One region of the Lysinibacillus sp. 1 U-2021 genome, then DNA from elsewhere that is predicted to be linked to it. Evidence: riboswitches for the same ligand, from Rfam matches in the RefSeq annotation. Region 1 holds a riboswitch; each other region holds the start of a gene.
What was found. A riboswitch is a leader RNA that binds a small molecule or an ion and turns the genes downstream of it on or off. The one in region 1 is predicted to bind S-adenosylmethionine.
Positions count from the first base shown of each region.

Region 2: it holds a riboswitch for S-adenosylmethionine, as region 1 does, so the genes downstream of both, metK (methionine adenosyltransferase) here and QH639_RS14200 (YezD family protein) in region 1, are expected to answer to the same signal.
Region 3: it holds a riboswitch for S-adenosylmethionine, as region 1 does, so the genes downstream of both, QH639_RS25580 (MetQ/NlpA family ABC transporter substrate-binding protein) here and QH639_RS14200 (YezD family protein) in region 1, are expected to answer to the same signal.
Region 4: it holds a riboswitch for S-adenosylmethionine, as region 1 does, so the genes downstream of both, QH639_RS02830 (bifunctional homocysteine S-methyltransferase/methylenetetrahydrofolate reductase) here and QH639_RS14200 (YezD family protein) in region 1, are expected to answer to the same signal.

Region 1 is NZ_CP123966.1:2,756,178-2,759,434, forward strand. It holds gene QH639_RS14190 (TetR/AcrR family transcriptional regulator) at 1-147, shown strand, start outside; gene QH639_RS14195 (DUF418 domain-containing protein) at 131-1,225, shown strand; SAM riboswitch class I at 1,396-1,491, shown strand; gene QH639_RS14200 (YezD family protein) at 1,562-1,717, shown strand; gene QH639_RS14205 (flavin reductase family protein) at 1,808-2,293, opposite strand; gene QH639_RS14210 (VOC family protein) at 2,443-3,228, shown strand.
Region 2 is NZ_CP123966.1:818,547-821,803, reverse strand. It holds gene metK (methionine adenosyltransferase) at 1-1,112, opposite strand, end outside; SAM riboswitch class I at 1,371-1,489, opposite strand; gene pckA (phosphoenolpyruvate carboxykinase (ATP)) at 1,879-3,257, shown strand, end outside.
Region 3 is NZ_CP123966.1:4,831,538-4,834,794, reverse strand. It holds gene QH639_RS25585 (methionine ABC transporter ATP-binding protein) at 1-718, opposite strand, end outside; gene QH639_RS25580 (MetQ/NlpA family ABC transporter substrate-binding protein) at 825-1,655, opposite strand; SAM riboswitch class I at 1,744-1,848, opposite strand; gene QH639_RS25575 (PPC domain-containing DNA-binding protein) at 1,971-2,474, shown strand; gene QH639_RS25570 (pyridoxal phosphate-dependent aminotransferase) at 2,516-3,257, opposite strand, start outside.
Region 4 is NZ_CP123966.1:533,780-537,036, forward strand. It holds gene QH639_RS02830 (bifunctional homocysteine S-methyltransferase/methylenetetrahydrofolate reductase) at 1-1,045, opposite strand, end outside; SAM riboswitch class I at 1,135-1,235, opposite strand; gene QH639_RS02835 (protoporphyrinogen oxidase) at 1,335-2,729, opposite strand; gene QH639_RS02840 (globin-coupled sensor protein) at 2,970-3,257, opposite strand, start outside.

The DNA.
Region 1 (3,257 bases):
ATAGAAGCGAAGGCACAGATGCTAGCCCTCGTCTATGATAATATCGGTAATTTCATGTTAACAGGCAACCAATTGAACTATAGGGCTATTTGGAAGGAGGCAGTGAATAGCGTTATCCAAGGGGGCAAAGATGACAAAAAGAAATGATGATCGGCGCATTGAAGGTCTTGATTTTGCAAGAGCTCTCGCCATGCTTGGCATGTTCATTGTCAATTTTGGCGTCATAACAGGTTCTACAACGAATGGTTCAACATGGTTAATGGCCTTCCAACATCTTTTCGAGGGACGTGCTTCGGCCGTATTTGTCATGCTAGCAGGAATAGGGACAGCCTTAATGACTCGTCAGGCTAGAGAGAGTAAGGACCCAATCCTTCTTCGTCAAAATCGACTTACTTTGTGGAAGAGGGCGCTTTTGTTATTTACGATAGGGATTATATTATATGCAATCGGCTGGACAGGAGATATCTTACATTATTATGGCGTGTATATGTTTGTTGCTGCTTGTTTGATTGCCCAATCCAAGAAAATGATGATCTTCATAATTGGTGCCATCCTTATCCTTTCACAATGGCTTCAAATTCAATTTAGTTACCTTGCTGGTTGGCATCCAACATATGTGCTACTAGAGTATCTTGATTTTTGGACACCAGCTGGATTTATAAGAAATTTGATGTTTAATGGCTATCATCCACTATTCCCCTGGATTTGCTTCTTTCTGATAGGGATGGTAATGGGCACATTAGATTTAACAAATCATACATTAAGAAAAAACTTACTGGTGATAGGCTTATTGCTAGTCATCGTGACTGAGACTTGTTCAACGTTATTCATTAAGATGACAACCATTCATTTATTAGATGTAGAGAGTGCATTGTATTTATTTGATACAGGACCGATTCCACCGAATATGATGTATGTCCTCTCTAATTCGGCTTCGGCTATTGTTATCATTGTTGGCTCCATCTATCTTGTAGAGACATGTAAAAATAAAGTTATTCAATCTTTCATATTAACTGGACAAATGTCTTTAACGCATTATGTTGGCCATGTTGTTATAGGCATTGGAATACTAATTATTTGCCAAAAGCTGGAGAACCAAACACTTGCTTTTTCCATGCTGTATGCCTGCTGTTATTTTTTAGGATGTGTCGTGGTTTCTGTATGGTGGAGGACTAAACATCATCGAGGCCCACTTGAATTCATGATGAGGAAATGGAGCTTGTAATAAATTAATGGATTGCCATCTATTTCTCACTGACTAGGCATAAAATACTTTAGGTATAGGGAGTCTTTTAATCTAAACGACATATTGCATAGTATTCAACTAGGTTTTCTAATATTTTGTATTGACATTCCTATAGCAGAATTATAGAATTATTTTCAAGAAACGCAGTACTCTTATCAAGAGAGGTGGAGGGACTTGGCCCAATGAAGCCTCGGCAACCGAACAACAGGTGCCAAATCCAACAGATGGTGTCTGAGAGATAGGAGGGGCTATCAATCAGTTTGATGCGTTGGCCTCTTTATGAACAATAAGGATAAAAAAGAAGGGGTGTATCGTATGGCTCAGTCAGTAAAAGTAGATGATAAGAAACTAGAGGCAATTGCGAAGGCGATTCAAAATCTTGAATTTGGTGAAGTGCATATTACGATTCAAGATGGTGTGATTGTGCAAATTAATAGGCTTGAAAAGCAGAGATTTCCGCAGAAAAAATAACAATGATTTCAGTAGAACTTATGTCAAACGGCCACCTATAAGCATGAAGGATTTCCTGTGCTTACAAGTGGCCCTTTTTTTGTGTAAAGGCTAGCTATAAAAGCTTTTTGGTATGGGACCGATATGACGGCGATGATAAAGCAAAGGCTCTTTTTGAGCATTTGTAATGTCTACGACCTGCCCAATAAAAATGGTATGGTCGCCAGCATCGATTTGCTGAAATGTTTTACATTGTAAATTAGCTGCTGTATCATGTAAAATCGGTAGTCCTAAAGAGGAAGTTGACCATTTTGCTTGTGCAAAGCGATCAGGGATTTTACTGGCAAATAGTGTACATAAATGCTCTTGATCACTCGCTAAAATATTGACCGCAAAATTTGGCGCAGTCGTGAAATAAGGATGGAGCTGAGATTTTTTATCGAGTGACCACAAAATAAGGAGCGGGTCGATTGAAACAGATGCAAAGGAATTGACGGTTAAGCCAATCGGTTTTGTGTCATGACATGTCGTGACAACTGTTACGCCTGTAGGATAATTACCTAATGCCAATTTAAAAGCAGCTACTAAATCTGTCATTCAAATCACCTCTTTATGAAATTAGTGAACGGAGTTTGTAGGTAAACGAAACTTTTTTTCATATCCTACTAGTAACTCCTTTTCTTGAGTAAATTTTAAACTAATCAAACATACAGGTAAAGGTAATGGGGAAAGAAAGGGGAATGGCCATGACTTTATATTTTGATCATTTGGTTCATCAAGTGGAATCACCAGAAAATATAAAGGTTTTCTTCAATAAACGAAATGTCCATACAGTGAATGGTGGGCAGCACACGATGTGGGGGACTTATAATACGTTAAGCTACTTTGGCTTAAGCTATATTGAACAAATTGCTATCTATGATCGTGATTTATTTGAGCAAGCGGCACAATACCCATATTCCCTACATTATACGTTTAAACGTGACCAAGAGCGCCAGGGATTTTCTCGAATTGCTCTGCGCACAAAAAATATTGAGGAAGAGGGTCGACGCTTGCGAGCATTGGGCTATGAAGTATATGGACCAGATGCATGTAGCAGAACAAGACCAGATGGCACTGTGGTAGAATGGAAGCTATTGCATTTTGGTAAGCCAGATCTGCCAATTGATTTTCCATTTTTGATTGAATGGGCGGAGGCAGATGAAGAGCGTTTGGTTCAATTAAAGGCAAGTGGTGCCATTGATGTCAAACAGGCTATAACCATGGAATCCGTCCAATTCTACGTCAAGGACATGCAGGCAACAGTACAACTGTGGCAAGAGGTGTTACAGCTACCAGTGCCTACGCAATATGAGCAGTATATGTCACTACAGCTACCGAATATGCGTTTAGATTTCTATGAGGAAGAGAGCGCGATGACAATGACACTTGGTCATGTCAAAGAGGGACCATTTGGTGTGACATTAAAGGATTCTAAACGAACAAAAGAAACTTTAGTTTGCCCTGGTGCTTTTTATTGGATAAATCGATAAGGAGAAAAGGCTGGAACATCACTAACAGG
Region 2 (3,257 bases), 1.9 Mb from region 1:
TACGCAGCAGTTTGTTTATAAATTGGACGACGAAGATCAAGCATTTTAATGATACCTGCTGGGCGTAGATCGAATAGCTCGCGTACCCATTCAACGATTTCGCTTTCTTTCACTCTACCTGTGCCAAATGTATCGACAGCAATGGAAACAGGCTGAGCAACGCCAATCGCATAGGCAAGTTGCACTTCAGCACGCTCTGCTAAGCCAGCTGCTACGATGTTTTTCGCTACATAACGTGCTGCATATGCCGCCGAACGGTCTACCTTGGTTGCATCCTTACCTGAGAAGGCACCACCACCGTGACGTGCATAACCACCGTATGTATCAACAATGATTTTACGCCCTGTTAATCCAGCATCACCTTTTGGCCCACCAATTACAAAACGGCCAGTTGGATTGATGAAGTATTTCGTATTAGCATCTAATAATTCACTCGGTACAACTGGTGCAATAACAAATTCTTTTAAATCTGCTTGAATTTGTTCAAGTGTTGCTTCTTCATCATGCTGTGTTGAAATAACAATTGTATCCACGCGAACCGGTACATTATTGTCATCATATTCAATCGTTACTTGCGTTTTACCATCAGGACGCAAATAGGCAAGTTCCCCTGATTTACGTACTTCTGTTAAACGGCGTGCTAATTTGTGTGCCAAGCTAATTGGTAATGGCATTAGCTCTGGTGTTTCATTACATGCATAGCCAAACATTAAGCCTTGGTCACCAGCACCAATTGCTTCTATGTCAGCATCTGTCATAGAGCCTTCACGTGCCTCTAATGCCTGATCAACACCTTGAGCAATATCAGGTGATTGTTCGCCAATTGCCACAAGCACCGCTAAGTTCTCTGCATCAAAGCCATATTTACCTCGTGTATAGCCAATTTCAGCTACAGTGTCACGAACAATACCTTTAATATCCACATAAGTAGAAGTAGTAATTTCTCCTGCTACTAATACTAATCCTGTTGTTACAGTTGTTTCACACGCTACACGTGCATTTGGATCTTCTGCTAAAATAGCATCTAAAATGGCATCCGAGATTTGGTCACAAATCTTATCTGGATGTCCTTCTGTTACACTCTCTGATGTAAACAGTCGACGGTTTGTCATTTGGTTTTCCTCCTAAATACTCTTACAATAAGTAGTTGTGTATGAATACGGTACTCATTACCCATGTCAAGTCCGCTCCTAAGGATTGAACTCTCAAGCCGTTACTGCTGCTTTTAACACGAGGATTTCGAAAGATCCGTCATTATAATAAGGAAAGAACTACATATACTTACCTTTACATTGATTTTTAACAATAAAAAAATCCTTTTCTCACGTTACTTTACATGAGGAAAGGAATAATGACTGCGTAACCTTTCACTCTTATCGTTCAAGGGATGTTCCCTTGCATCAGGTTGGCACCAACGCATGTCGTGAAATAGTTCATGCAGGTTGCCGGGTTTCACAGGGCCTGACCCTCCACCAGCTCGGGATAAGAGTATCCGTTCAATCTCATGTTACTGAAAAGGTCGAACGTTGTCAAATATTTTCTTATGTATTACTGTATAGAAAGGAAAGAACTTATTACACAAAAACTTTTCATACTTGGATGATGATGTAAATAGAAGCAAATTAATCCCTACAACATACCTAGCTACTTGTGGTAACATATGTGTGGCTCAATTTTCGTGCCTAATTACAGTAGGATTGATGGTATTCTACTCGAAAAACATTATTTTTTGTCAGTTTATTGAAAAGTGGTAAAAACTCTAAAATAATTTCTTAATTAGTATAGATTATTTAAGCAATTGTGTTATACTATTTTTGAAATTAAGAAAAAATCCCTCTAAATCAAGGGAATACTATAAAAAAGGATGGTATTTAATCGATGAATTCAGTAGAAATTGCAAACGAACTGAAGGAATTATTAAACGGCGGTAACATTAATGTTCAACTTTCAGTACCACAATTAGCAGAAAAAGCTACATCTCGTGGTGAAGCAATGTTAACAGTAGATGGCGCAGTTCGTGCAGAAACTGGCAAATACACTGGTCGTTCACCTAAAGATAAATATACGGTAGAAGAAGAAAGCACAAAAGATCAAATTGACTGGGGTAAAGTCAACCAACCGATTTCTTCTGAAGTGTTCGATAACCTATATGTAAAAGTAATAAAATATTTAAAAGAACGTGACGAGTTATTCGTATTCAAAGGCTTTGCAGGTGCTGACAAAGATTCACAATTAAGCATTCAAGTTATTAATGAATACGCATGGCACAATCTTTTTGCTCATCAATTATTTATCCGTCCAACAGCAGATGAATTAGCTTCTCATGTTGCTGACTTCACTGTCATCTCAGCTCCTAACTTTAAAGCAGATCCTGCGGTTGATGGTACTGCTTCTGAAACATTCATCATCGTATCACTTGAAAAGAAAATTATTTTAATTGGTGGTACAGAATATGCTGGTGAAATGAAAAAATCTATCTTTGGTATCATGAACTACTTATTACCACAACAAGGTATTCTTTCAATGCACTGCTCAGCAAACGTTGGTGAAGCTGGCGATGTAGCGTTATTCTTCGGTCTATCTGGTACTGGTAAAACGACGTTATCAGCTGATCCTGATCGTAAGCTAATCGGTGACGATGAACACGGTTGGTCTGATAATGGTGTATTCAACATTGAGGGTGGCTGCTATGCAAAAACAATCAACCTTTCTGCTGAAAAAGAACCAGAAATCTACAATGCGATTCGCTTCGGCTCTGTATTAGAAAACGTAGCTGTTGATCCAGAAACGCGTATTTGTGACTATGATGACGGATCACTAACAGAAAATACTCGTGTAGCTTATCCAATCCAATACATCGAAAATATCGTTGATCCTTCTGTTGCAGGTCATCCAAAAACAATCATCTTCCTAACAGCTGATGCATTTGGTGTATTACCTCCAATCAGTAAATTAACTAAAGAACAAGCAATGTATCACTTCCTAAGCGGGTTCACTTCTAAACTTGCTGGAACTGAACGTGGTGTGACTGAGCCAGAACCAGTATTCTCTACTTGCTTCGGGTCTCCATTCCTTCCACTTCCTGCAACAGTATACGCAGAAATGTTAGGACAAAAAATTGACGAGCATGGGGCACAGGTATACTTAGTAAACACTGGTTGGACTGGTGGCGAATATGGCACAGGTAGCCGTATGAAACTTTCTTATACACGTACAATGGTCCGTGCAGCAATCGATGGTAAATTAGCAGATGTTGA
Region 3 (3,257 bases), 2.1 Mb from region 1:
ACTTTCGCGTTGTAGGGTGCTTTGGTTTTGCAAAAAGTTCAATCGCTGTGCCGAATTCTACAACTTTCCCAGATTCTAGAACAGAAACCTCATCACAAATTTTTTGAATGACATTCATTTCATGTGTAATGAGCAGAATTGTAATTCCTAATTCACGGTTAATCTTTAACAACAATTCAAGAATGGCTTCCGTTGTTTCAGGATCAAGTGCACTTGTTGCTTCGTCACTAAGTAAAATTTCTGGTTCCTGTGCTAAGGCACGCGCAATAGCCACACGCTGTTTTTGACCACCTGAAAGTTGATTGGGGTAACTGTCTAGTTTATCTGTTAAACCGACAATTTCAGCATACTTAGCTACTCGGCTTTTTACTTCCGCCTCTTTATAGCCTAGTAGCTTTAAGGGAACTGCAATATTATTGTAAACTGTTGCTGTTTTTAATAGATTAAAGTGCTGGAAGATCATCCCGATTTTTTGGCGTGTTTGACGTAATTCGTGAAGAGAAAGGGTCGTAATGTCTACATTGTCTATCACTACTTTTCCTGCTGTAGGACGTTCTAGTAGATTAACGCAACGAATGAGTGTACTTTTACCAGCACCACTATAGCCGATTACACCATGAATTTGTCCCTTTTTTACGTGAAGATTGATGCCATCCACAGCTTTTATGATGCCTTTTTTCGACTTGAATTCTTTTGAGATATTTTGTAATTGAATCATGCGATTGTATGCTCCTTTCTCTACCTTCTAAAAAGCAAGAATCTGCTCGTTTTCCTATAGAGGAATTTCGGCAGATTCTTCGGCTTATAGAAGCTTCCTGAATGTATTACCAACTAGGGATTACTGAACCTTTGAATTCCTCTTCGATGAATTGACGTACTTCATCAGATTGGTAGGCCTCAACGAACTTTTTAATTGTTGGATCATTTTCATTTTCAGCACGCACGACAATATAGTTTACGTATGGAGAATCAGTAGATTCCAATAAAATAGAGTCATCTTTAGGGTTAATGCCAGCTTCTAATGCAAAGTTTGTATTAATAGCTGCTACATCTACTTCACTAAGTTGTTTAGGAATTTGAGCGGCCTCTAATTCAATGAATTTTAAATTCTTTTTGTTTTCTTCTACATCACGGATCGAGGCTGTTAAGTCTGCGCCCTCTTTTAACTTAATATAGCCAGCTTCCTGTAAAACAAAGAGGGCACGGGCTCCATTCGTTGGATCATTTGGTAAGCCAAACGTTGCTCCGTCAGGAATGTCATCAAAGGATTTATATTTTTCTGAGTAGATACCCATTGGATTTAAAATCGTTTTGCCCACTGGTACTAACTCTGTATCATGATCTTTATTAAATGTATCCAGGAAAGGCTCGTGTTGATAGCTGTTCGCATCAAGATCACCTTCAGCTAAGGATGTATTAGGTAAAACATAGTCAGAAAATGATTTTAGCTCTACTTCTAGCCCGTTTTCTTTTGCTACTTTAGCAGCTACTTCTGCAATTTGTTCGTGTGGACCAGAAGTGACGCCTACAACGATTTTCTTTTCATCAATTCCTTCAGCTTGGCTTTTACTATCTTCTTTAGAGCCACAGCCTGCTAAAGCTGCTACTAATGTTAAACTTGCTAAACCTACTAAAAATTTATTTTTCTTTTTCATGAAAATACCTCCAAGATTGTTTTTATCGGTTTTTTGAAAATAAAAAAACTCTCTTACAAATTAAGAGAGGCTCATGAAAAGATGTCCTCTCTTATCTATCAAACGAAGATCGTTTGCAGGATTTAGCACCTTCCTTTAAAAAGGAGGTTGCCGAGCTTCATAGGGCCAGTCCCTCAGCTACTCTTGATAAGAGATTTATAATATTTTTTTGTAATTCCGATAGAACTAATATAATTTATAGGGTATAGTAAGTCAATAAATAATTTTTAAATTTTTTATATAATTATAATATTTCGACACAAAAGAGGGATAACAATGTCTGTAAGAGTTAATTATGGTATAGGTTCATTTGGTAAGGTTATTAGTGCTCGTTTTCTAACGGGAACAGATATCATTGAAGGGATTGAAGCGCTTTGCGAAGAGAATAATATAGAGTCAGCAACAATTGTAAGCTGTATTGGCAGCTTTCAAAAAAGTAGCTTTGTTTATTTAGTGCCAGATGCAACAGCTCAAATTCATGTTCGTTTTAGTAATGTGATTGAAAAAGAGGGACCACTAGAATTTATTCAAGGTTCAGGTGTGGTGTGTAAGCGAGATGGTGGATATGAGACACATTTCCATGGTTCTATGAGTGATCAATGTGGTGTAGTATCGGGTGGGCATTTAATAAAAGGGGGAAATCCTGTTATAACTGCTGACATCGTGTTGGCAGAGGTACAAGGTATTCAACATATTCGAAAATGGGATGATGAAACAGGTCATGTTCAATTTTATCCATTAGAAGATGGTTTAGGGCAACCAAGGAAAATTGAAAAATAGTAATAATCCTGTAGCTAGAGATAGCTACAGGATAAGGCACATTATCTATTAAACAATTGTAATTGCTCGATTCTATGGATTGCTTCACGTAAGCGCTCCTCACTAACTAGCAACCCTACGCGCACATAGCCTTCACCATATTGACCGAAGCCATTACCTGCTGCTACAGCGATATCAGCTTTTTCGAGCAATAGATCAGCAAACTGTTCACTTGTATAGCCTAGTGGTACAGGGAGCCATGCGAAGAAGGAGCCTTTTGGAGCCGTAACATGCCAGCCAATTCTTCTAGCTTCTTCAATGAGTACATTTCGGCGACGCTCATAAGTAGCTCGTAGTTCATCCGCACATTGCTGGGAAGCTGTCAGTGCTACTGCTGCAGCTTGTTGAATGGCAGGGAACTGACTACAAAACAGATGATCCTGAATAAGATTAATAGCAGCAATAATCTCGGCATTCCCTACAGCGAAGCCTATACGCCAGCCAGCCATATTATAGGTTTTCGATAATGTATACATTTCAACTCCTACTTCTTTTGCACCATTTGCTTGAAGGAAGCTAACTGGTTTATTACCGTCAAATCCTATTGCCCCATAAGCAAAATCATGTGATACGATAATATTGTGTTCCTTCGCAAAGCGAACGGTCTCTTCAAAAAACGCAAGTGATGCTGTACCACCTGTAGGGTTGTTTGGGTAATTTAAGTAAAGAAGCTTTGCCTTTTCTTTCACTTCATCAGGTAATGCATGATAATCAGGTAAGAAATCATTTTCAGCAAAAAGGGGC
Region 4 (3,257 bases), 2.2 Mb from region 1:
CACCTGCATCATATAATTGCTTTGCTCCTTCAAGGAACCCGTCAATCTCTAAATGTCTAGGTGTATCCAACTCTACTATGACAGAACGTTCACGTTTAACCTTTTCATGAAGAGGCTCATACTTTGTTGGCTCCGCTTCCCGAACAATCTCAATCTTTTCAGGTTTCGCATGCTTCTCCTGAACCGGTGATAACTCTTCTAAATACTTCTTTGCTGCTGCAATATGTTTGGGTGTTGTACCACAGCAGCCCCCTATTAAACGTACACCTTGATCACGCAATTCAACAGCCGCTCGACCAAAATAATCAGCTTCTGATTCATAAACGACACGCCCATCCTCTAAGTCCAGAAGTGATGCATTTGGATAGGCCGACATAAATGCCTTATTAGGAAGTTCTACACCTTCAAATGCTAGAATAGTATGGTGTGGACCTAGTCGACAATTGACACCAACAATATCAGCACCTAGGGCTTCAAGCTCATGGAGAGCATTATTTAAAGACATCCCATTTTGTAGAACACCGGGCTCATGCATAGAAACTTGTGCAATAATCGGCAATTTTGTTTTTTCTCGTAGCATCTTTAAGGTTGCTGTTAATTCTTCAAAATCATAATAAGTTTCAAGTAAAAGGCCATCTGGATTCCCTGCAAGTAAGACGCTTGCTTGTTCTTCAATAGTCGCTAATATTTCATCCAAGGTTGCATCACTTTTACGAATTCCCCGAATACCACCAATTGTTCCTAAAACAAATTGACCGCCATCAGCCGCTGCTCGTTTTGCGATGGTGATAGCAGCTTCATTAAATTGTTGGACTTTTGATTCTAATCCATAGCGAGCTAATTTAATGGCATTTGCACCGTACGTATTCGTTTGAATGATGTCAGCACCAGCTGCAATATATTCTCTATGAATCTTTTCAATTAACTCGGGTCTCTGAACATTCATTTCCTCATGGCAATACTCCAATCCATAGCCATATAGCACTGTGCCTATTGCACCGTCTGCCGTCAATACATGCGTTTTTAACCTTTCAAGCAATCCCATAAAATTAGCCTCTCTTCCTATGTCTCTATATAATAAAAAGCCTTCTTTCATAAAAAAAGAAGGCTTTAACGATTCATCATTGTTGTTCCTTCTCATCTTCGACTCAACGGTCTTCTGGATTTAGCACCTGACAATAAAGTTGGTTGCTGAAGCTTCAATGGGCCAGTCCCTCTGCTTCTCTTGATAAGAATTAAGTATGAATTTTTTAAATAATTAAAAGAATCATATCGTTTACTGACGAATGAGTCAAGACTATTTCACATAACAAAGTTTTTTTTCACTTAAAATCTTAGAAATTGGCAAGTTCATTTGCAAGCTCTTCGCCAATTTTTTTCCCGTTTTGAATACAAGCACCAATACCTACGCCAAAATATGAGCACCCTGCAATCGATAAATTAGGATAGTTCTCATGTAATTCTTGTAGTAGTCCTTGTAATGCTTCACGATGCGCTAAATCATATTTAGGCATTTGATCAATCCACTTTGTTACATTCACAACAGTTGGCTGCTCCTCTATTCCTAGGCTCTTTCTCACATCTTCTAAAGCAACTGCTGCCAATTCTTCATCAGTCATGGCACGTAGTTGCTCATAGGCTGGATTGATGCTCTTATAAAAGAGTCGCACAAGTAATTTATTTTCTTTCGATGTATGCTTCCATTTACGACTAGTCCAAGTTGCTGCATTACAAGTAACGTCTGAATTATGGGAAACAATATAGCCCGTTCCATCTGCTGGCAATTTAGCGTCTGGCACATCAAAACCTAAATAGATAGTAATTGCTGACGCTGTCGTAAATTGGTTAAAATAGCGGTTTAAAGATTCATCCTGTAGCAGATTTTGGACAGAATCATTCGGTAATGCTAAAACGACATAATCTGACTCAATAATTTCACCATTAGCTAAAGAAATTGTGTAGTTCTTATCTTGTTTTTGAACATTTAGTGTAGTAACACCCTTGATAATTTCTACATCGGATAAGGTTTGTTCAAGTCGATTAATTAAAGAAGATAAACCATTTTTAAAGGATATAAATTTTTTGTTCGCTGCTTTAACAAATTGCTCACGATTCGCATCAAAGCCTTTAATAATACTTCCAAAATCATTCTTATAATCAATTAAATACGGTAAAGTAGAGCCAATAGAAAGCTGATGTAAATCTCCCGAATAAACACCTGCAAGGACTGGTGCAATTTGGTTTTTCACCAGTTCCTCTCCTAAATAGTAAGTTAAAAATTCACCGATAGAACTTTCCTTTGTGAAGCCATTGTTTGGCAATGTTAAATCCTTCAACGCTTCTTTTTTTCCCTGCTCGGAAATAAGTGTACTTTCCTCTAAGGATGCTACACTCATCGGTATTCCGAAAGTTGAATCTGCCGGAATAGCATGTAACTCATTATTCGTATAAATATAAGAAATACCTGTTTCGTTGTAAACTAATTCCGCCTCAAAATCAAGCTCCTGCACGAGTTCCATAACGCCTTGATGACGGGCTACAATAGAATCAGCACCCGTTTCCATGATGAAACCTTGTTCATGTGCTGAATATAATTTGCCTCCTAAATATGTATTTTTTTCTATAAGCACTAGACGAACATCTAAATTATGTTCCTTCACTTGACGTTGCAAATAATGCATTGTACATAGTCCTGTAATACCGCCGCCTAAAACAACAACTGTTTTCATCATAACCGCCCCTAATATTCATTCTTTCTACAGTATAATCTTTTTTTCATTGAAAATTACGTTAAACCCTTTACAAATTTAGCAAAAATAGAGCTATTTCATCAGTGAAATAGCTCTTACTTTCTGAATCTCTATAAAATTGATCCTCTATAGCGATAACTTCACAACAAACATTTAAATAGGTACTATAGTGTTTATTACGTCTAAAAATATGAAAAATAGAATGTAAATGTTAGTAGTCTATCCTTTTAAATTTTGCGCAAAGCTCGCTAATTTTTCAGCTGAATTTGTTACCTCAGTAAATGAAGTGCCTAATTCACTTAATATGCCTACAATTGCTTGTATTTTTGTTGCAGTACACTCATTTTGATCTTTTGCTTCTGTCATGGCTCCCAATATACTCGTAAATTGGCCTTCAGTTTGTAACATATTTTCTTCACCTGCTGCAACTTCATCTTGAATGTTGGTCAAAGAATACTCTAATTTCTCTGTTCGTTCACCTGTCTTTTTCAATAACAAAGCCACCGC